4 regions of the Microbaculum mangrovi genome follow, and region 3 is predicted to be linked to each of the others. Evidence: predicted binding sites of a transcription regulator. Region 3 holds the regulator's gene; each other region holds the start of a gene.
The links. Region 3 encodes PhoB, which activates phosphate uptake and scavenging genes when phosphate is short. Its sites were predicted from a motif close to TGTCATNNANCTGTCAT; they were not measured.
Positions count from the first base shown of each region.

Region 1: ACSF9G_RS19995 (NAD-glutamate dehydrogenase) is a predicted target of PhoB. The motif match lies at 4,024-4,040, and genes of this name have one in related genera.
Region 2: phnC (phosphonate ABC transporter ATP-binding protein) is a predicted target of PhoB. The motif match lies at 2,649-2,665, and genes of this name have one in related genera.
Region 4: ACSF9G_RS04900 (YdcH family protein) is a predicted target of PhoB. The motif match lies at 3,325-3,341, and genes of this name have one in related genera.

Region 1 covers NZ_JBPODT010000004.1:689,003-694,535, reverse strand. The annotation lists gene ACSF9G_RS20020 (CHASE2 domain-containing protein) at 1-817, shown strand, start outside; gene ACSF9G_RS20015 (DUF2125 domain-containing protein) at 824-1,918, opposite strand; gene ACSF9G_RS20010 (gamma-glutamylcyclotransferase) at 2,109-2,639, shown strand; gene ACSF9G_RS20005 (hypothetical protein) at 2,781-3,158, opposite strand; gene ACSF9G_RS20000 (peroxidase-related enzyme) at 3,338-3,913, opposite strand; gene ACSF9G_RS19995 (NAD-glutamate dehydrogenase) at 4,098-5,533, shown strand, end outside.
Region 2 covers NZ_JBPODT010000001.1:634,579-640,111, reverse strand. The annotation lists gene phnE (phosphonate ABC transporter, permease protein PhnE) at 1-581, opposite strand, end outside; gene phnD (phosphonate ABC transporter substrate-binding protein) at 665-1,663, opposite strand; gene phnC (phosphonate ABC transporter ATP-binding protein) at 1,714-2,559, opposite strand; gene ACSF9G_RS03030 (NAD(P)/FAD-dependent oxidoreductase) at 2,798-4,150, shown strand; gene ACSF9G_RS03025 (Stf0 family sulfotransferase) at 4,192-4,956, shown strand; gene ACSF9G_RS03020 (DapH/DapD/GlmU-related protein) at 4,953-5,533, opposite strand, start outside.
Region 3 covers NZ_JBPODT010000003.1:122,038-127,570, forward strand. The annotation lists gene ACSF9G_RS13295 (GcrA family cell cycle regulator) at 1-83, shown strand, start outside; gene ACSF9G_RS13300 (trans-3-hydroxy-L-proline dehydratase) at 96-1,130, opposite strand; gene phoB (phosphate regulon transcriptional regulator PhoB) at 1,192-1,893, opposite strand; gene phoU (phosphate signaling complex protein PhoU) at 1,913-2,635, opposite strand; gene pstB (phosphate ABC transporter ATP-binding protein PstB) at 2,676-3,437, opposite strand; gene pstA (phosphate ABC transporter permease PstA) at 3,520-4,812, opposite strand; gene pstC (phosphate ABC transporter permease subunit PstC) at 4,809-5,533, opposite strand, start outside.
Region 4 covers NZ_JBPODT010000001.1:1,013,212-1,018,744, forward strand. The annotation lists gene ACSF9G_RS04880 (acyl-CoA synthetase) at 1-207, shown strand, start outside; gene ACSF9G_RS04885 (AbiJ-NTD4 domain-containing protein) at 226-1,074, opposite strand; gene ACSF9G_RS04890 (SDR family NAD(P)-dependent oxidoreductase) at 1,185-1,943, shown strand; gene ACSF9G_RS04895 (MarC family protein) at 2,056-2,769, opposite strand; gene ACSF9G_RS04900 (YdcH family protein) at 3,116-3,298, opposite strand; gene ACSF9G_RS04905 (YdcH family protein) at 3,509-3,715, shown strand; gene ACSF9G_RS04910 (GGDEF domain-containing protein) at 3,766-4,464, opposite strand; gene purE (5-(carboxyamino)imidazole ribonucleotide mutase) at 4,664-5,203, shown strand; gene ACSF9G_RS04920 (5-(carboxyamino)imidazole ribonucleotide synthase) at 5,200-5,533, shown strand, end outside.

The DNA of each region.
Region 1 (5,533 bases), on a different contig from region 3:
GCTCACGGTGCTGTTCAGCGACGTGCGCGGCTTCACCAGCATCGCCGAGGGCTACCGCGACAATCCGCCGGAACTGATCGCGCTCATGAACCGGCTGCTGACGCCGCTCACCAACGCGATCACCGAGCGGTCCGGCACCATCGACAAGTATATCGGCGACGCGATCATGGCGTTCTGGAACGCGCCGCTCGACGATCCCGACCACTCCCGCCGGGCCTGCGAGGCCTCTCTCGAGATGATCGACCGGCTGAACACGCTGAACGCGGCGCGCCGGTCGGAGGCCGCCGTGCAGGGGGGCGGCCGGATCGCGGAACTGAGGCTGGGAATCGGCATCGCGACCGGCATGGCGATCGTCGGCAACATGGGATCGGACTTGCGGTTCGACTATTCGGCGCTCGGCGACGCGGTAAACCTCGCCTCGCGTCTGGAGAACCTCACCTCCTACTATGGCGTGACCACCCTGATCTCGGACGAAACGCGCCGGCGTGGCACATCCGACATGACGGTGCTCGAGATCGATACGGTCCGCGTCAAGGGCCGCAAGCATCCCGAACGCATCTGGGCGATCCTGGGCGGGTCCGAGCTGCAGGTCGATTCCTCGCTGCGATCGGTCATGGAACAGTTCTCGGCCGCCCTCGCCGCCTATCGCCGGCAGGACTGGGCCGGCGCGCAGCAGCAGTTCGCCTCGCTCTCCCGCGCCGCGGCGGCATACGGCCTCTCGGACCTGACCGGCCTGTTCGCCGAGCGCTGCGCCTATTTCGCCCAGACGCCGCCCCCCTCCGACTGGGACGGGGTCTGGCAGGCGCAGAAGATGTAGGTCACCTCAGAAGATCTTCGGCAGCTCGGTGATCGGCATCGGCCCGAGGAACACCTTGCCCTCGCGCATCTCGATCGTTCCCGACACCGCCTCGCGCCCGTCGATGTCGGCGGGCCGGCCGGCGAGGCGCAGCGCCAGCGCCATGACCGGGGCAAGCCCGCCGAAGGCACCCGCGGACCCCGGCGTGGTGAGGTCCGGCCCGGCGAGCTTGATCGTCACCGAGCCCTCCGGCCGGCCGGCGCCATCCGGAGCGAGCGTGCCTTCGGCGCGCAGTTCCGTCTCGCCCTGCGTCGCGCTCAGCTTGCCGACCTCGATGCTGCCGCCGTTGGCGCGCCAGGCGGCGAGAAAGGCTTCCGGGTCGCGCGGCGGCGGATAGGGCAGGGCACCGAGGCGGCCGACGAAGCTCAGGTCGACCGCATCGGACGGCCCCATGCCGTCCGGCGTCACCACCAGATCGATGGCGTCGACGGCAACGTCGACGTCGTGCGCGTCGGGGGGCGTGTCGGCGCGGCGGCCATGGATGCCGACCCGGCTCGCCGTCACGGTGGCGCCGCCGCCGGGGGCGGTCGCGGCGGGATCGGGCGTGGCGGTGAAGCCGGTGATCCCCAGGTCCCCGCGCACGATCTGCCCGCCTGGCGCGCGCAGCGAGCCCTGCAGCAGCGTCCAGTTGGTATCGACGGCGAAGGCCGGCCGCCGCTTGTTGCCGCCCTCGATGCGGACCGGTCCGTCGATCTCGTAGATCACGTGGGTGAGGTTCCACACCTGCGCCACGGCCCGGAACCCGCTCGCGGTCGCGCGGACATGCGGCTTGGCGTCGGCGATGTCGACGCTCGGCTCCGAACAGCGCACCTCGACGCGGAACGGATAGCCGCCGACGCGTCTTTCGCCGCAGGCGTAGGTCCGTCCCCTGGCCGCCTCTTCGGCGAGCCAGGCCGTTATCATCGCGTCCGCCTTCTGCGTGCCGAAATACCAGACGGCGCTCCAGCCCGCCGCCACGACGACGACGGCGAGAGCCACCAGCACGAGAAAGCGCGGCGGTCGGCCGAGTTTCCCGGATCCGGGGCTGTCGGGAGAGGCCGGGGCGGAGTCTGGCTCAGTCATGGGCGTATCGTACCGGTCGGTAAAAAACGGGATTGCGGCGGGATCTGGACCCGAACATTGCCAACCGATCGCGGCGCTGGTAGGGCAACCGCCCGCATCGCCCCCGAAAGGACGTCCCGGATGGGACCCTCCATCGGGTGCCCCGAATCGGCACGGCGTCGGACGACGGACTGTTTCGAGTGACCGGACTATGAGCGACTTCTGGGTATTTGGCTACGGCTCGCTGATGTGGCGGCCCGGTTTCGACCATGTCGAGCGGGTGCCCGCCCGCCTGCGCGGCCTGCACCGCTCGCTCTGCGTCTACAGCCATGTCCATCGCGGCACGCCGGACAGGCCCGGCCTCGTGCTCGGCCTGGACCGCGGCGGCGCCTGCCTCGGCGTCGCCTTCCGCGTCGCGCCACAGGCCCGCGAGGAGGTCGTCGCCTATCTGCGCGCCCGCGAGCAGGTGACGATGGTCTATCGGGAGGTCACCCGCCAGATCGAGCTTCTCGACGGCAGCCGACGCGCCGCGCCGGCGCTGTGCTACGTCGTCGACCGCGCCCATCAGCAATACGCGGGCGCGCTGCCCGTCCAGCGCCAGGTCGAGCTGGTCAGACAGGGGCACGGCATGTCCGGCCCCAATGTCGACTACGTGCGGGCCACCCTCGACCACATGGACGAGATCGGCGTGGTCGACCAGCGGCTCGCCGTTCTCGGCCGGGCCCTGACGGAATCCGTCTAGCCAGCGGAGCCGTCCCCGCGACCTGCTGAGAAAATAGACCTGTTCAGAAAGTCAGTCTGTTCGGGAAGTCGGCCAGCCCAAAATCAGCCAGCCCAAAATCAGGCGGTCCAAAGTCAGGGGCCAAAAGTCAGGGGCCAAAAGTCAGGCCGCGACGCCCTGGCGATCGCGGTTGCGCGCGCCGTCGCGGTCCGCCGGACGCGGCCCGATTGCCGCGCGCAGGTCGCGCAGCGCCTTGACCCGATCCACCGCGCCGATCGTCACCAGATGCACGTGCGCCTCGCTTGCCCCAGCAGCGCGCGCCGCCGCCAGCGCATCATCGAAGCGCCGGCCAACCGAGAGGCCGATCCACACCGCCTCCCTGCGACCGTCGGGATGCACGGCGGCGAGGATCACCGGCGCGCCGGGAAACTCCGCCGCCACGTCGAGCGGGAAGGCCCGCGTCAGATAGCGGCGCCCGCTCTCTCCCGTCCAGTGACGGAACTCCGAGGCAAACGAAATCCCGTCGAGCACGCTCGGCACGGCAGGTTCGCAATCGACGACACTAATGGGCGCGGTCATAGGAACAAAGATGGAACATCCGACAACGTGCGTCAATCCACATGCGATATCTGGTTTAACGCACCTCACTGTGGAAGGTTTCATACGGAAATTTCATTGCGATGCCGTTACCGCGGCCGATGGTCATCGATTCATTTGTTTCACGATTGCCGGTTCTGTCCGTGATACTCGGGGTTGGGCCGCATGTCGGTCGCCGTCGCCACCCGGTTGGTCATGTTGAAGAACGCCGCCACCGAGGCGATGTCCCAGATGTCCCGGTCGCTGAAGCCGACATCGCGCAGCGCCTGGCGGTCCGGCTCGTCGATCGCCCACGGCGTTTCCGTCAGCTTCCAGGCGAAATCGAGCATCGCCCGTTGCTTGCTCGTCAGATCGGCGGCGCGGTAGTTCATCACCATCGTCTCGCCGAGCGCCGGGTCGCCGGAGTACTGGCGCACCGCCTGCCCGTGGGCGGTCAGGCAGTAGAAACAGTGGTTAACGCTGGAACAGACGACGGCGATCATCTCGCGTTCCAGCTTCGACAGCCCGGAGTCGCCGAGCATCAGATCGTTGTACATCGCCGTGAAGGCGTCGAGCTTGACCGGATTGAACGCGTAGGCCTTCAACACGTTCGGCACCATGCCAAGCTTTTCCATGCACTTGTCGAAATAGGCCTTCTGGCGATCGGTGAGATCGTCTTCCTGTTCGAGATCGAGCGCGATCACGCGGTCTTCCGACATTCATGTCCTCCGGCTGTTGCGCGTTTCGGGTCCAAGGACGCAACGCTAGCACAGCCGCGCCCGGAATCCGCAGCCCGGTAACCGCAGCCCGATAACCGATGTCTCGACACCGTCGTCAATCTGTCGAACACTTCCGGGCAAGCCGTGAGTCGCAAGAACGGAAAACGGAATACGAGGAAACGCAATGCTCCAACGCGACCAGGACAGAAGGCGTGCGCTGATCGAGGCGACCCTGAAGGCGCTTCCCGGCGCCGCCCGCAAGTCGGCGCTCGGCGCTTTCACGGACTGCCTGTATTCCGACGCCGCCTACGAGGATCTGGCGATCTATTCGCCCGGTGAACTGGCGCTTCTGGCCGAAGGCGCGTGGGACTTCACCGCGACACGGCAGCCCGGCAAGCACAAGATCCACGTCTTCGATCCGGATCCGATCGATCCCGCGCCGGAGTCGCCGCTCAACTCGGTCACCGTCGTCGAGATCGTCAACGACAACATGCCGTTCCTGCTCGATTCGGCGATGGCGGAGCTGCAGGACCGCAGCTACGAGGTCCGCCTCGTGCTGCATCCCATCGTGTGCGTCGAGCGCGACGGCCGGGGCAAGCGCAAGAAATTCCATGGCATCGAGCGGCCGTCCTCCCAGGCAGAGGTGTTGCGCGAGAGCGTCATCCAGATCCATGTCGACCGCATCGATTCCGATCTCGAGCGGCGCGAGCTGGCCGCCGCGCTGGGCCGGGTCGACGACGCCGTGCGCATCGTCGTGCGCGACTGGCAGCCGATGCTCGCCCGGCTCAAGCAGGAGATCGAGGTCTACCGCTCCAACCCGCCGCCGATTCCCGCCGACGAGATCGCCGAGGCCGTGCAGTTCCTCGACTGGATCGCCGACAACAACTTCACGCTCCTGGGCCTGCGCGAGTACGCCTTCGTCGGCGGCGTCGAGGAGGGCCGGCTCGAGCGCGTCGCGCGCGACGAGGGCGCCGGCTTCGGCATCCTGCGCGATCCCGGCGTGATGGTCCTGCGGCGCGGCCGCGAATGGGTCACCTACACGCCGGAGCTGCGCGACTTCCTGATGCAGCCCGTGCCGCTGATCGTCACCAAGGCCAACGTCAAGTCGCTCGTCCATCGCCGCGTCCACATGGACTATGTCGGCGTCAAGACCTTCGACGACGAGGGCGCCCTGACCGGCGAGCTGCGCCTCATCGGCCTGTTCACCTCGACCGCCTACAACCGCGGCATCCGCTCCATCCCCTATCTCCGGCACAAGGTCGACCTGGTCATGCGCAAGACCGGCTTCGAGCCGGAGAGCCACAACGGCAAGGCGCTGACGAACGTGCTGGAGACGTTCCCGCGCGACGAGCTGTTCCAGATCGATATCGAGACGCTGTACGAATGGTCGCTGGCGATCCTCCAGCTCGGCGAGCGCCCGCGCATCCGCGTCCTCTACCGGGCCGACAAGTTCGACCGGTTCGTCTCCGCGCTCGTCTACGTCCCGCGCGACCGCTACAACACCCGCGTCCGCCTGGCGATCGGCGACCTGCTGGCGCGCGCCTTCGAGGGGCGCGTGTCGGCCTTCTATCCCTTCTATCCGGAAGGCGTGCTGACCCGCGTCCATTTCATCATCGGCCG
Region 2 (5,533 bases), on a different contig from region 3:
CCGGTCGCGCGGATGCCTTCCACGGGGCGCGGGTCGATCGCCTCGACGGCCTCGGAAAACAGCTTGGAGACGACGCCCATGTTGTGGATGAACAGCGCCATGACACCGGCGAACGGGCCGAGGCCGACGGCGACGACGAACAGCACCGCGAAGACGATCTCGTTGATCGCCCGGCAGGCGTCCATCAGCCGGCGCACCGGCTGGACAACCCAGGCCGGGGCGATGTTGTTGGACGACAGGAGTGCGAAGGGAATGCCGAAGACGATCGCCAGCACCGTGCCCCAGATGGCGATCTGCACGGTCAGGATCATCTCGGTGACGTAGTATTCCCAGTCGCGGAAATTCGGCGACAGGAAGCCCGAGGCGTAGTCCGCCATGTTGCTGGCATCGGTGAACAGGTTCACCAGCCGGAACATTTCGGCCGGGCCCCAGCTCCATGCCAGCACCAGGGCGAGACCGCCCCAGACCAGCAGCCGGTAAAGCATGTCGCCGAAAGACGCGCGGGGCAGTTCGACCGGGCGGGGCGCGGCGGGCGTTGCTGGTGTCATCGGGCCAGGTGTTATCGGGGAGACTGATGTCATCGGGCGTCTCGCGAGCGGTCTTTCCACGAAAAGAGGCGACGCCGGTCAGGTTGCCGGCGCCGCCTTGTGAGGGGGGCGGCCGATCAGGCCTGCGGGACCTTGGCCATCAGGCCTTCGTACTTGGTCTTCTCCGCCTTCAGCTCTTCGAGCGCCTTGGCCTTTTCGTCGGCGGCCATCTTGTCGTCCGCCTGGACCTGGAACTCCTGCTTGGTGATCTCCATGATCCGGATCGGATAGAGCTGGGCGTCGGAGGACGGCTTGAACGGCGCCCACTTCAGGCCGGCGAGCACCTCGCGCGCCTTGGCGACCTCGTCGGGGGCCCCGAGACGGCCGTAGGACATCATGAAGGTGTAGATCTTGTCCTTGGCGGCCTGATCCAGGTCCTTGCGCCAGACCAGCGGATCGGACGGGATCAGCGGAGACTTCCAGACGACCTTGATGTTCTTGAACGCCTCGGGATTGTTCTCCTCGATGCGGGCAAGGTTCTCGGTGTTGTTGGTGGCGACGTCGACCTGATTGTTGGCCACCGCCATCGCATTGGTTTCGTGGTTGGCGTTACGGACCGTCTTGAAGCATTTCTTCGGGTCGACGCCGTTCTTGGCGAAGATGAAGGTGGTGGGGACGAGGAAGCCCGATGTCGAGTTCGGGTCGCCGATGCCGAAGTTCAGCGAGGCGTCGCACTTCAGCACGTCGTCCAGCGAATTGATCGGCGAGTCGACCGGCGCCAGCAGCAACGACCAGTAGCCCGGATTGCCGGATACATCGACCGACTGGGCGAAGACCTCGCCGTCGGAGCGGTCGACCGCTTCCATGGCCGACTTGTTGCCGTACCAGGCGACGTGCACCTTGCCGAAGCGCATGCCCTCGATGATGCCGGCATAGTCCGAGGCGAAGAACGGCTTCACCTTGAGGCCGGTCTGGGCCTCCATGGCGGCGAGGAACGGTTCCCACTGGGTCTTCAGGTTCTGGGTGGATTCGGTCGAGATGATGCCGAAATTGATTTCGGCCGTCTCAGCATGGGCGGCGCCCAGCAGCGAGGCGGAAATCGCCGCGGCGGCAAGGCCCTTAACGACAGCGTTCATGGAGTCCTCCGTATGAACTGGGATTGGGACCGTCTGGACTGGTCAGGCGGTCACGCGCCGGCGAAGGCGACGGCCGGCTGCAGCGCGATCTGCGGCCGGGGAGCCCTTTCCGGGACGTCTGGGAGCACGAGTTCCTCGCTGGCATCGCCATAGAGCTCGCGCAGAAAATCATGCGTGAGGGCCTCGCTCGGCCCGTCATATGCGACCTCGCCGTCGCGCAGCGCTACGGTGCGCGGGCAGTAGCGGCGGGCGTATTCGACCTGGTGCAGCGACACGACGACGGTGATGCCGTCGTTGCGGTTGATTTCCGACAGAGCCTCCATGACGCGCTTGGCGGAGGCCGGATCGAGCGAGGCGATCGGCTCGTCGGCAAGCACGATCTGCGCGCCCTGAACCATCGCGCGGGCGATCGCGGCACGCTGCTGCTGGCCGCCTGACAGGGTGGAGGCGCGCTGACGCGCGGTCTCGGCAATGCCGACACGGGCGAGCGCCTGCATGGCGACGATCTTCTCGTCGCGGCTGAACAGGCCGAGGGTGCCGCGCACGGCCGGTACGCGACCCAGCACGCCGGTCAGCACGTTGGTCAGCACCGAAAGCCGGCCGACGAGATTGAACTGCTGGAAGATGACGCCGATGTCGCGGCGGATGTCGCGCGCATCGGTTGTCAGGCGGCCGTCTGTCTGCACGGGCCGGTCTCCGACCATGACCTTGCAGCCGTCATTCCGGTCCGCCTGCACGAGGCCGGCGACATGGCGGATGAGCGTCGACTTGCCGGATCCGGATGCGCCGATCAGGGCGACCATCTCGCCACGATCGACCGAAACGGAAACGTCCTTCAGCGCGCGCTTGCCACCGCGAAACGTCTTCGAAAGCCCTTCGACCACGACTGTCGCCATGACGATTACCCCGCTGGTTTGTCTATGATCCAGACTGTGAACTGCGGACGAGGCTTAGCGGTCGTACATGACGGCTGTTTTGCGCTTGGTTGTCGGTTCGATGACAATCCCCAGGCCCCGCAACGCAAAGGATTCATGGGGTTTTTCGAGGCAGTTGCCTGTGCAAAATGCGCTTGACGTGACGGCCTTTCGGGTCGCATCAGACCGACCGTCGCCGAATTGATCGGGAGCGCGCGTTTTGGCACAGCACATCTATCATCCGGCGGCCTTCGATCCGTCCCGTCCCGTCGGCAGCTACTGGGATGCGACCGCCGAGCCGCTGACGGTCGACACGCCCGCTCTGTCGGGCGACGAAACCTGCGAGGTGGCCGTCATCGGGGCGGGATACACGGGCCTGTCGGCGGCGCTGCATCTGGCCCGCGACCATGGCGTCGATGTGCGCGTTCTGGAAAAGGCGCATCCGGGTTGGGGCGCGTCGGGCCGAAACGGCGGGTTCTGCTGTCTGGGTGGGACCAAGGTGTCGCATTCGACGCTGGTGAAGCGCCATGGCGACGCCGAGGCGCGACGGTTCTCCGCCGCCCAGCGCGAGGCGATCGCGCTCGTTCGGGACCTGTCCGAAAGCGAAGGCTTCGACATCGAGGCGATCGGCGACGGCGACATCGAAGTCGCCCATGACAAGGGCGCGTTGCGGGAGCTTGAAGCCACCGTCTCGCACATCCGCGAGGTATACGGCCTCGACTGCACGCTCTATCGGAAGGCCGAGCTGCGACAGGCCGGCATGGTGATGGAGGGGGCGGAAGCAGCGCTGCACCTTCCGCTCGGTTTCGGCCTGCATCCGATGAAATACGCCCGCGGCCTTGCCGCCGCGACGGTGAATCGTGGCGCCAGGGTGCACGGCCAAAGCCCGGTCGAGGCGTGGCAGAAGACGGACGGCTGGCACGTGCTGTCGACGCCGGGCGGGCGTCTGCGGGCGAAGACGGTGATCGTCGCCACCAACGGCTACACGGCAGAGGATCTGCATCCCGGCCTCGCCGGACGCGTGCTGCCCGCCCTGTCGAACGTCATTACCACGCGGCCGTTGACGGAGGCCGAGCGCGAGGCGCAGGGCTGGACGACGCATACGATGGCGTATGACAGCCGCAATCTGCTGCACTATTTCCGTTTGCTGCCGGACGGGCGTTTCCTGCTCGGCGCGCGCGGCGGCGTGTCTGCGGCTCCCGACGGAACGGAGCGGATGCAGGACGACATGCGCAAGCGGCTCGTGCGCATGTTTCCCGCCTGGGCCGATGTCGAAATCAGCCATTTCTGGCGCGGCTTCGTGTGCATGACGGCCGATCTCGTGCCCCACGTCGCCCGGTTGCCCGACGACGGCAGCGTCATCCACGCGCTGGGCTATCACGGCAATGGCGTCGCGATGGGAACCTGGTCGGGCCGGGCTGCGGCGCGGCTCGCGGTTCGCGACAGGCCCGACCACGAGATCGTGCCGGCGGCGGCCGGCCAGCCCCTGCCGCGCTTTCCGTTGCCGGGCCTGAGACCGCTTTATCTGCGCGGGGCCTATGTCGCCTATTGGCTGATGGACGAAGTTCTCTAGGCTGCGGCCGATTTTTTTCAACGACGAGCGGAACCCGTACCATGTACGACGCATATATCCTCTGCGGCACGCCGCGAACGGGAAGCACGCTGCTGTGCGGCCTGCTCGCGTCGACACAGGCGGCGGGGGATCCGGACTCGTTCTACAGCCGCCGGTTCATGCCGGCGTGGGCGGAGGAGTGGGGTCTGCCGAGCTCGGATTCGATGGGCGAGAGGGACTACGACATCGCCTATCTCGCAGCGGCGATCGAAGTCGGGAAGGGCGGTACACCCATCTTCGGGCTTCGGCTGATGCGGGAGAACCTCGACGACCTGACGGCGATCCTCGACCGGATCTATCCCGGCCTGCCGTCCGACGCGGCACGGTTCGAGCGGGCCTTCGGCAAGACGCTCTACATCCATCTGTCGCGCGAGAACAAGCTCGCCCAGGCGGTCTCCCTGGTGAAGGCGCAGCAAACCGGTCTCTGGCATGTCGCGCCCGATGGAAGTGAGTTGGAGCGGCTCGCTCCGCCGCAGGACCCCGTCTACGATTTCGAACGGATCAGACAGGAACTCGCCGAGCTCGAAAGCTACGATACGGCCTGGAATACGTGGTTCGCGGGGCAGGGCATCACCCCGGTGCGGATCGGCTACGAGCGCCTGTCGGCCGATCCCGCCGCGACGCTGGTGCGCCTCTGCGGGGCGCTCGGGATCGCGGCGCCGAACGTCTCGGAGGTCCAGCCCGGCGTGGCGAAGCTCTCCGATGAGATGAGCCTTGAATGGATGCGCCGCTACCGCGCCGACATTAGGGCGGGTGCCCGGTCCTAAGCGCTTTGCGCGGCCTCGACCTCGTAGCGGTCGAGGAAGGCTTCGGCGTCGAGCGTGCGGAAGTCTGCAAGCGCCGTGCGCAGCCGCGCGTGCGGCCAGTCCCACCAGGCGAGCCGGTCCATGCGGTTGCCGATCTCCTCTGGGAACCGCCAGCGGATGAACTTCGCCGGAACCCCGCCGACGATCGCATAGGCCGGCACGTCCCTGGAGACCACGGCGCCGGCGCCGATCACCGCGCCGTTGCCGATCGAAACGCCCGGCAGGATGGTCACGCCGTGGCCGAGCCAGACATCGTGGCCGATGGTCACCGCGTTGTCGCGGCGCCAGTCGAAGAACGCCGTCTCGGTGCCGGCGTCCTCGAAATAGTCGCCGGCGCGATAGGTGAAGTGATGCAGGGTGGCGCGCCACACCGGATGGTTGGTCGCGTTGATGCGGGCGTGGCTGGCGATGTTGACGAACTTGCCGATCCGGGCGGCCCAGACCTCGCACTCGCGCATCATGTAGGAATAGTCGCCGACGGTGCTCTCGCTCACATGGCAGCGCTCGGCGATCTCTGTATAGCGGCCGAGCGTGGAGT
Region 3 (5,533 bases):
GCGGCGTGCCCTATTGCGAGCATCACTGCCGCGTCGCCTATCAGCCGGCCAACGACAGGCGCCGGACGAAGTCGGCGGGCTAGGGGCTTTCACGTCTACACCGTCCTGGCCGGCCAGGTGTCGCTGAGGCGATAGCCGTTCGGCCAGGGGTCTCCCGGGTCCAGCATGTGCTGATGCGTCCCGGTGATCCACGCCCGTCCCGAAATCTCAGGAACGATCGCCGGATGTTCGCCTACCGTGGTGTCGGCGACGATCCTGCCGATGAAGCGGGAGTCGATGATCGATTCCGCGATCAAGGTGTCGCCCGCCGCCATGAGGCCGCGCGCGCGCAGCAGCGCCATGCGCGCCGAAACCGCGGTGCCGGTCGGCGAGCGGTCGATCTTGCCGGGCTGGATCGCGACGGCGTGCCGCGAGACGGTGGCGCCTCCCTCGGTGCGCAGCGATCCCGCGATCAGGCAGAACGAGAGATGCGCCCAGTCCGGGTTTTCCGGATGACGGAAGCCGAGCTGCTGGTTGGCGGCATCGGTGATGGCGATGCCGGCGGCGGCCAGGTCGCGCGCTTCCGATGCCTCGATCGTGAATCCGAGCGCGTCGGCGTCGACGACGACGAAGCTGTCGCCGCCATAGGCCGTGTCGACGTTCAGCGTTCCCAGCCCCTCGACCTCTAGCGGCGTCGACAGCCGCTCGGCGAACGCGGGCACGTTGCGGACGACGATCCGCTCCGCCTTGCCGTTCCTGCAGTCGGCGGTGATCTCGATGAGCCCGCCGGGCGCCTCCAGCGTCATCGTCGTGGTCGGCTCGCGCATGGCGACGATGCCGGTTTCGAGCAGCACGGTCGCCACGCAGATGGCATTGGAACCGGACATGGGCGGCGTGTCCTCGGGCTCCATGATGATGAAGCCCATCGCCGCGCGCGCGTCCTTTGCCGGCACCAGCAGGTTCACATGACGGAACACCCCGCCGCGCGGCTCGTTGAGCAGGAAGCGGCGCAGCCCCTGGTCGCGGGCGATCCACCGCGACTGTTGCCACAGGGTATCGCCCGGCGGCGGCGCCACGCCGCCGACGATGACGTCGCCGACCTCGCCCTCGGCATGGCAGCTGACGACGTGAACGACCTTGCTCGCGCGCATGGCCCCGCTCCCTTTCCGGCGTTACCCGGACAGGGAACCGCGATCGGGGCGGGCGCACAAGTCAGTTGGCGGTGGCGAACTGCTCGTTGAAGGCGTAGCCGGCGCCGCGCACGGTGCGGATCGGGTCGGCCTTGCGGCCCCGGTTGATCGCCTTGCGCAGCCGGCCGACATGGACGTCCACGGTGCGCTCGTCGACATAGACGTCGCGGCCCCACACGCCGTCCAGCAGCTGCTCGCGGGTGAACACCCGTCCCGGGCTCTGCATCAGGAACTCGAGCAGCCTGAACTCGGTCGGCCCCAGATGGATCTCGCGGCCCGCCCGGCGCACCCGGTGGGTATCGCGGTTGAGCTCGATGTCGCCTGCATGCAGCACGGTGGCGATCAGCTCCGGCTTGGCGCGGCGCAGGAGCGCCTTCACCCGCGCCATCAGCTCGGGGATCGAGAACGGCTTGACCACGTAGTCGTCGGCGCCGGTGGCCAGGCCGCGGATGCGCTCGGTCTCCTCGCCGCGCGCCGTCAGCATGATTACCGGCAGCGCCGTCGTCTCCGGGCGCGAGCGGATGCGCCGGCACAGTTCGATGCCGGAGATCCCGGGCAGCATCCAGTCGAGCAGCACCAGGTCGGGCGCGCCCTCGCGGATGCGCGTCTCCGCCTCGTCGCCCCGGGCAACCGCCTCCACCTCGTATCCTTCGGATTCGAGGTTGTAGCGGATCAGTAGCGTCAACGGTTCTTCGTCTTCGACGATCAGAACTTTGGCGTTCATCGTCCGGCCCTTCGGTTCCTCAGTCGTCGCTCTGCGGATAGTCCGCCGGCGTGTAGCTCGACGTGTCCCCCTTCGGGCGCTGCTCGCGCAGCGGCTCGCCCTTCACCAGGTAGAACACCATCTCGGCGATATTGGTCGCGTGGTCGCCGATCCGCTCGATGTTCTTGGCCGCGAACAAAAGGTGCGTCGAATAGGTGATCGAGCGCGGGTCCTCCATCATATAGGTGAGGAGCTCCCGGAAGATCGAAGTGTACATCGCGTCGATCTCGGAATCGCGGTGCCACACCGCCATCGCCTTGTCGACGTCGCGCTGGGCGAAGCTGTCGAGCACATCCTTGAGCTGTTCCGAGGCGATCCGGCTCATGTGATCGATGCCGAGGATCGCCCGCTGCGCGATGATCTCCGACTGGATCGCTACCGCCCGCTTGGCGATGTTCTTGGCCATGTCGCCGATGCGCTCGAGCTCGGACGATATCTTGATCGCGGCGATGATCTCGCGCAGGTCGACGGCCATCGGCTGGCGCTTGGCGATCATCAGGATCGCGGCCTCCTCGACCTCGTGCTCGAGTTCGTCGATCTGTTCGTCCGCCTCGATGGTCCGCAGCGCCAATTCCTGGTCGCTGGTGTGCAGCGCGACGATCGAGTCGGTCAGCAGCTTCTCGGCGAGGCCGCCCATCTGCGTCAGTTTGACGGCGAGGTTCTTCAGCTCTTCGTCGTAGGAGGAAACGATATGTTCCGTCATCTCATTCTCCTCGGCCTGTCGTCCGTGGCCATCCGTGGGATCAGCCGAAGCGGCCGGTGATGTAGTCGTGGGTGCGCTGGTCTCTCGGGTTCGTGAAGATGTGCTCGGTCGGGCCGACCTCCACGAGGATGCCGAGGTGAAAGAAGGCGGTGCGCTGCGACACGCGGGCGGCCTGCTGCATCGAGTGCGTCACGATGACGATGCAGTAGTTCTCCTTCAGCTCGTCGATCAGCTCCTCGACCTTGGCCGTGGCGATCGGGTCGAGCGCAGAGCACGGTTCGTCCATCAGGATCACTTCGGGGCTGACGGCGATGGCGCGGGCGATGCACAGGCGCTGCTGCTGGCCGCCGGACAGACCGGTGCCCGGCTCGTTGAGCCGGTCCCTGACCTCCTCCCAGAGTCCGGCCTTGCGCAGGCTGGTCTCCACGATCGCGTCCATTTCCGTCTTGCCGCGGGCAAGGCCGTGGATGCGCGGGCCGTAGGCGATGTTCTCGTAGATCGACTTGGGGAACGGGTTGGGCTTCTGGAAGACCATGCCGACGCGCGCGCGCAGCTCCACTACGTCAAGCGAGGGGTCGTAGATGTCGCGGCCGTCAAGCGTGATCTCGCCGGTGACACGGCAGCTCTCGATGGTGTCGTTCATCCGGTTGAGGCAGCGCAGGAAGGTCGACTTGCCGCAGCCGGACGGGCCGATCAGCGCGGTCACAGAGCGCTCGGCGATGTCGATGGAGACGTCGAACAGGGCCTGTTTCGCGCCGTAGAACACGCAGGTGTTGTTCGCCGATACGCGGATCGGGTTCATGTTCGGGTCGTCTACGACGATCGTCCCGGCAGGCGTCGGCGTCTCTGCGGTCGCAGCGTCGGTCATGCTCGTGCTCCTTGCCCTACCACGTCCGCTCGAGGCGCTGACGCAGGAAGATGGCTGTTATGTTCATGAGGATGAGGAAGCCCAGCAGCACCAGGATCGCTGCCGACGTGCGGTCGACGAAGCCGCGTTCCGGACTGTCGGCCCAGATGAAGATCTGCGTCGGCAGGGCGGTGGAGGCGTCCATGAGCCCGCCCGGAGGCGAGGTGATGAAGGCGTTCATGCCGATCAGCAGTAGCGGCGCCGTTTCGCCGAGTGCCTGCGCGAGCCCGATGATCGTGCCGGTCAGGATGCCGGGCAGGGCGAGTGGCAGGACGTGATGGGCGATCACCTGGTGGCGCGAGGCGCCCATGCCGAGCGCGCCCTCGCGGATCGACGGCGGCACCGCCTTGAGCGAGGCGCGCGTGACGATGATGATCGTCGGCAGCGTCATCAGCGACAGCACCATGCCGCCGACCAGCGGCGCCGAGCGGGGCAGTCCGAAGAAGTTGAGGAACACCGCCAGGCCAAGCAGGCCGAACACGATGGAGGGCACGGCCGCGAGGTTGTTGATGTTCACCTCGATCAGGTCCGTCCATTTGTTCTTCGGCGCGAATTCCTCCAGATAGACCGCCGCGGCGATGCCGACCGGGAAGGAGATCAGGAAGCAGACCATCAGGGCATAGAACGATCCGACGATCGCGCCGGCGAGGCCGGCGAGTTCCGGGAAGCGGCTGTCGGAATTGAAGAACAGCCCCCAGTTGAACGGCATTGTAATCCGGCCTTCCGCCGCCAGGGCGTCGAACCAGCCGATCTGCATGTCGTTGATCTTGCGCTGGTTCTCCGGCAGCGAGCGCGACAGCACGCCCTTCTCGAGCTGATCGAACGGATCGGAGACGGGCACCGTCATCTCGATCGTCTTGCCGATGATCGAGGGATCGGCGACGACCCGGTCGCGGATGAAGAACTGCGTGTTGTTGGTCAGCAGCTGGCCGAGCGCGCGCTGCTCGCCCGGATTGGTGACATCCGGGAACAGGTTGGTCAGCGTGTCCTTGACGATCGCGCGATAGTTGCCCTTCGCCGGATCGTCCTCCTTCACGTATTGCGGATCGATATAGACCGGCACGGTCACCATCGTCTGCACGAAGGCGCGGTAGCCGGTCGCCGCCAGCGAGGTGATGAGGATGCTCAGCAGGCCGATGGCGATCACGATCGCGCCGATGCCCAGCCGGCGCAGCCGGCGGTCGGCCCGGTGGCGCCGCTTGCGCCGCGCCGTGGCGGCTTCGCTGGACCAGTCGAATTTCGCGGGCAGGGTCATGTCGGCGGTGCTCATTCGTACTGCTCCCGGTATTTCTGGACGATCCGAAGGGCGATGATGTTGAGGCAGAGCGTGACGACGAACAGGACGAGGCCGAGCGCGAACGCGGCGAGTGTCTTCGGACTGTCGAATTCGGTATCGCCGACGAGCAGGGTGACGATCTGAACGGTGACAGTGGTCACCGAGTCGATCGGATTGAGGGTCAGCGAGGCGATCAGGCCGGCGGCCATCACCACGATCATGGTTTCGCCGATGGCGCGGCTCATGGCGAGCAGGACGCCGCCCATGATCCCGGGGATGGCGGCCGGAAGCATCACCTTGGTCATCGTTTCCGCGCGGGTCGCGCCGAGCGCCAGCGAGCCGTCGCTCATCGTCCGCGGCACCGCCTTCAGCGCGTCGTCGGCCAGCGACGAGATGAACGGAATGATCATGATGCCCATGACCCCACCGGCGGCCAGCGCACTGTTGGGCGAGACCGCGATCCCCAGCATCGACCCGGTGTCGCGGATGGCCGGTGCCACGATCAGCACGGCGAAGAAGCCGTAGACGACGGTCGGGATGCCGGCCAGGATCTCCATGATCGGCTTCACCGTGGTGCGCACCCGGTCGCTGGCGTACTCGACCAGGTAGATCGCGGTGAAGATGCCGATCGGGGTTGCCACCAGCATGGCGATGGTGGCGATCAGCAGCGTGCCGGCGAACACCGGGATCGCCCCGAAGGCGCCCTTGCCGGCGA
Region 4 (5,533 bases), on a different contig from region 3:
CCCGACGACAAGTGGGGCGAGACCCCCTGCGCCTTCATCGAGGCGAAGCCGGGCAGCGACGTCACCGCCGACGACATCATCGCCTGGTGCCGCGAGCACATGGCCCACTTCAAGTGCCCGCGCACCGTGATCTTCGCCGAACTGCCGAAGACCTCCACCGGCAAGATCCAGAAATTCGTGCTGCGCGAGATGGCGAAGGAGGCGTGAGGGCAAAGCCGCCGTGCGTTAAGCGCCGCGCGCAAGTAAATACGACACGAAAGATGCGCACGCGCCCAGCATGAACAGTGCGTCCGCTTCGTCTACTTGTGATTCATCGCTGAAGACGAGGGCATGGCGTACGCCCTCTTCTTCGCACGAGTAGCCGTAGAGGGTGTCAAACGCTCTCTTAAGGCTACCATGCAGGTGATCGCGCCGTTCCAGAACCGCAAGCGCCTTGCCCAGGGTCTTGGTGCCGGGAGCGAGGCGTACCGCTGTCGCTTCTACGGCGTGAATGCTCTCCCGCACGCTACCAGCCCAATCCGATCTTCGTAACGCCACGCCCGCCGCGATAAGCTGCTTGCGCGCGGCTGTAGCATCTTTGGCCTCCGCATCCGCAATGGCACGCTCGAACGCGGCCACCTGCTCTTCTGTGCCGATGGCGGCGATGTATTGGTTGTCAATTATGCGATACGCGGCGCGTGCTGCGACAAACGCACCCGCTAACTCGCTCTTCAGTTCATCGCTACATCCGGGATGCCGGACGAAGAATTCAATCAGATTGAATAGGTTACCTATGTTGGCGCGTTGAATGAAGGTCTTAAGGCGCCTCTCGTTCTCGTAGACTCTAAAATTGAATCCATCTACGGATTTCCTGAAGAATAAAACATGCAGGTCCATCGCGACCCGCTTCCATCTCTTACTGAAAAAAGACGAATCGACCCCAGGACGCGATTCTCTATCTATCTCAAGGCTTATGTAATATTCTAAGTGCCGACGCAATTCGATGGACACTTCGCCCAGCTCAAGCTGCGGCGGAATTGGTTCTAGTCCAGCTCGCTGAGAGAACGGTATGTAGAGTTTGGAATCACCTTCCATACAGCGCTTATATCGCGATTCCCCGCGCGGGAATTAGAACAATATTAGAGCAACAGAATGTTCTCCTAAGCTTCCCACACGATGGCGCAAGACAATAAGGGACGATAACCATGCGCTTTACGGGCAAGTCCGTCCTGGTCACCGGCGCGACGCGCGGTATCGGGGCGGCCTGCGCCCGGGCGTTTCTGGCCGAGGGCGCGCGCGTGGCGATCAACGGGCGCACCGACACTTCGGTCGCCGTGGCGATGGCCCGCTACGAGGGCAACGCCAATGCGATCCCCGCCCCCGGCGACGTCGCCACGGTCGCCGGCTGCGACGCAGCCGTCGCCGCCGCGCTGGGCGCCTTCGGCGGGCTCGACATCCTCGTCAACAATGCCGGGGTGTTCTTCCGGGGCACGATAGAAGACACCGACGAGAAGGCCTGGGACGCGGTGATGAACGCCAACGTGAAGAGCGTCCAGTTCTGCACCCGCGCGGCCCTGCCCGCGCTGCGCGTCGCCCGCGGCACCATCGTCAACATCGCCTCGGAGTCCGGCCTCAACGGCTATCCCGGGACCACCGCCTATTGCGCCTCCAAGGGCGCGGTGGTGAACCTGACGCGGTCCATGGCGATGGAGCTTGCCCCCGACGTCCGGGTCAACGCGCTGTGTCCCGGCGTGGTCGAGACCGACATGGCGCGCGCCGGCTTCGCCATCGACGGCGACGAGGACGCCGGCATGCGCGAGCAGGCCGACGCCTATCCGCTGAAACGCATCGGCACCGTCGCGGAGGCCGCCGCCGCCGTCCTGTTCCTCGCCTCGCACGAGGCCGGCTTCATCAACGGCGCGGCCCTGCCGATGGAAGGCGGCGCGACGGCCGGGCAATGGTGATCCGTTGCGGCAGGGGTGATCCGTTACGGCAGGGGTGATCCCCTGCGGCAGGGGTGATCGGTTTCGGCAGGCCCGGAGGCGTATATCCGACCGGCGTATATCCGACCGGCGCCTATCCGCCCGCCGCCGTCGCGATATAGACCCGCGCCGCCTGAAGCACGTTGTTGGCGGCGACGGCGGCAAGCAGCAGACCCATGACCCGGGCGAGCACGTTGGCGCCGGACGCGCCGATGATTCTGCTGATCGGGTTGGCGAGCATCAGCGCCACCCAGAGCAGGAACAGGACGACCAGCAGCAGGACGACGGTATCGACCTGCTCGCCGAACGAATAGCGCTCCTTGTCGGTCAGCAGCACGACGACGAGCATCGCGCCGGGCCCGGCGATCCCCGGGATCGCCAGGGGAAACACCGCGATCGACTCCTCCGGCTCGGACCCCGGCGACGCCTCCACCACTTGCGGCTTGGTGTGGCCGAAGATCATGTTGAGCGCGAACAGGAACAGTACGATGCCGCCGGCGATCTGGAACGAATAGAGCGGGATGTTCAGCGCGCTGAGCAGGAACTGGCCGGCGGCGATGAAGAACAGCAGCACGCCGGCGGAAATCAGCACCGCCTTCGTGGCCAGCGCCCGCCGTTGCGCCGCGACCATGCCCGGCGTCAGCGCCAGAAAGAAGCCGACCGTGCTGAGCGGGTCGAGCATCACCCAGAGCGTCACGAAATTCGTGACCAGTTCATGCCAGTGAAGCTGGATCAGGTTCGCCCCCCCAAACGCCTTGGCGTCTTCTGCGCCGCGGACGGACTCACCCTTGCGGTGAATCGCCTTCACACAGCTTGCCCGAGAAACGCCGGCATTTGAACCGGGCGAACCGCAGGGGCGAAGGCCTGCCCCGGATTGTCGACGGGATGCCGGCGCCGAAGGGATATCGGGGCGGAGGGGATGTCGGCGCCGAAGGGATGCCGACTCGGGGGGATGCCGACTCGGGGGGATGCCGACTCGGGGGGATGCCGGCGCGGAGGAGATGCCGGCACGGATCCATGCCGATGCCGCGCCGCTTACCCCGGCTAGCCTTCCGAAAACACAAAAGCGCCCGCCTTACGGCGAGCGCTTCGTCGTATCCTCTCGGGTTCGAACACCCCGACCGGTCTTCATCGTGCCGGTCGGCGGCGGGAGGTCAGTGTACGGAAACCTTTCTCGTACGAAGTCGCTCGATTTCTTCTTTAAGTCTGAGTTTCTTCTTCTTCATGTCCGCTACGCGGATATCGTCGGCATGTGGCCGGGACATCTCCTCCTCGATTGAGCGCTCCAGCGCCCGGTGTTTTTCGACGAGTTCGGCCAAATGCGATGCGACCGTCATATGCACCTCCTATGCCGCTATGAAGGATGACTGGAGTGTGACATAAGCACCGTTTCTTGTCGACAAATTGGCACCCAGAAACCGTCCGGCAAGGTGCACCGCGCGGAACGGCGTGGATAACTCGCATTCCGCCCTTGACGGCGCGCGACCGGCCGGGGGCTTCTGGTATGGTATTATCTGGAACGGACCGTTCCCGGAGGCCTGCATTTGATGAGTGACGAGGACGAAGAATCCTTGCGCGACCAGTTGGTTGCCCTGCAACAGGAACATCGCGATCTAGACAGCGCCATCGCCGCGCTGGACGCGTCCGGTTCCGCCGACAATCTGCAGATCAAGCGGCTGAAGAAACGCAAGCTGTTCCTCAAGGACCGGATGTCGCACATCGAGGACCGACTGACCCCCGACATCATCGCCTGATCGTCGCCCGGTTGCCCGCGCCCGCCCGGCGTCGCCGCTCTCCGGAAGGCTCAGGACCCGCCGCGCCTGGCCCCGTCCATGGCCTCGTCGGCGCGGCCCAGCGCGGTCTCGGCGGAATCCGTCGCGGCGAGCGCGGTCGCACCCGCCGATACCGCCACGATCACCTGATGGCCGACGACCGAAATCGGGGTCCCGGCAATTGCCGCGGCCAGCGCGTCTGCCTTCTGCTCGACATCTTCGGCCGAGGCCGTCCACAGGATCGCGCCGAATTCCCGCCCCCCGAGCCGGCCGACGATATCGGACGCCCTGAGCCGCGACCGCACGCGCGCGACGACCTCGCGCAGCACCGCGTCGCCGGCCGCGTGGCCGTAGGCGTCGTTGATCGCCTTGAGACCGTCGACATTGAGGCAGATCAGCGCCGCGGGCGTCGCGTAGCGGTCGACCACGGCAATTGCCCGTTTCAGCTCGCGCATGAAGCCACCGCGGTTCAGCACCGGCAGCAGCGCGTCCTCGTCGGCCAGCGTCTCCAGTTCGGCGACACGGCGGCGCGCCAGGTCGAGTTCGCCGGTCAGCGCGTCGACGCGGGTCGCCAGCTGCAACACCATCGAGCGCACGTCATCGCTCAGATCGGTCGCATCGATGTCCTTGAGCGCGCCGTCGGGGGACCGCCGGGCCTGTCGGCGCGGCGACTCGGACCGCCGGACGGTATCCTTGGCGGCCTTTGCGCGCCGGGTGCGTTTCGTTTCCATTCCGAATCCCCGCTAACGCGCCAATATAACCGAATCGGCGGCGGATTAACCATGGTTCGCGACGGGCATGGCGTACGCCGTTGTGCGTATATCGCCTCCCCGGGATGCCGCCGTCGACGTCCGTGCGCGCTATCGTTCACACACGCTTGAACCCGGCCGCGCCGTCCCTATAATCCGCCGTTTTTCCGGGAGAACCGCGATGGCCGAAACGCCACCCGCCGAAACGCCATCCGCCGATACGCCGGCCGCCGATACGCCACCCGTGGCCATCATCATGGGAAGCCAGTCCGACTGGGCGACCATGCGCGCCGCCGCCGAGGCGCTGGATGCGCTCGGCGTCGCCTACGACGCGCGCATCGTCTCGGCCCACCGCACGCCGAAGCGGCTCTACGACTTCGCCTCAGGCGCGCGCGAGGCCGGCTTCAAGGTGATCATCGCCGGCGCCGGCGGCGCCGCCCACCTGCCCGGCATGGCCGCCGCGATGACGCCGCTTCCCGTCTTCGGCGTGCCCGTCGAATCGAAGGCGCTGAGCGGCCAGGACAGCCTCTTGTCGATCGTGCAGATGCCGGCCGGCGTTCCCGTCGGCACGCTGGCGATCGGCAAGGCCGGCGCCACCAATGCCGCCCTGCTCGCCGTAGCCGTGCTGGCGCTCGCCGACCCCGCCCTGGCCGCGCGGCTCGACGCCTGGCGCGCGGCGCAGGCCGGGTCGGTCGCCGACCGGCCGAGGGACGAGGCGTGAGCGCGCGCCCCGCCCCGCTTGCGCCCGCCCCGCTTCCGCCCGGCTCGACCATCGGCATCTTCGGTGGCGGCCAGCTCGGCCGCATGCTGGCGATGGCGGCCGCCCGCATCGGCATGTCCTGCCACGTCTACTGCCCCGACCCGGACAGCCCGGCCTTCGCCGTCGCCGCCGCCCGCACGGTCGCCGCCTATGACGACAGGGCTGCGCTGGAGGCGTTCGCCTCGGCCTGCTCCGTCGTCACCTACGAGTTCGAGAACGTTCCCGCCGAAACGATCGAGATCCTGTCGGGACTGGTCGCCGCCCGCCCCTCCGGTCGCTCGCTCGCCGTCT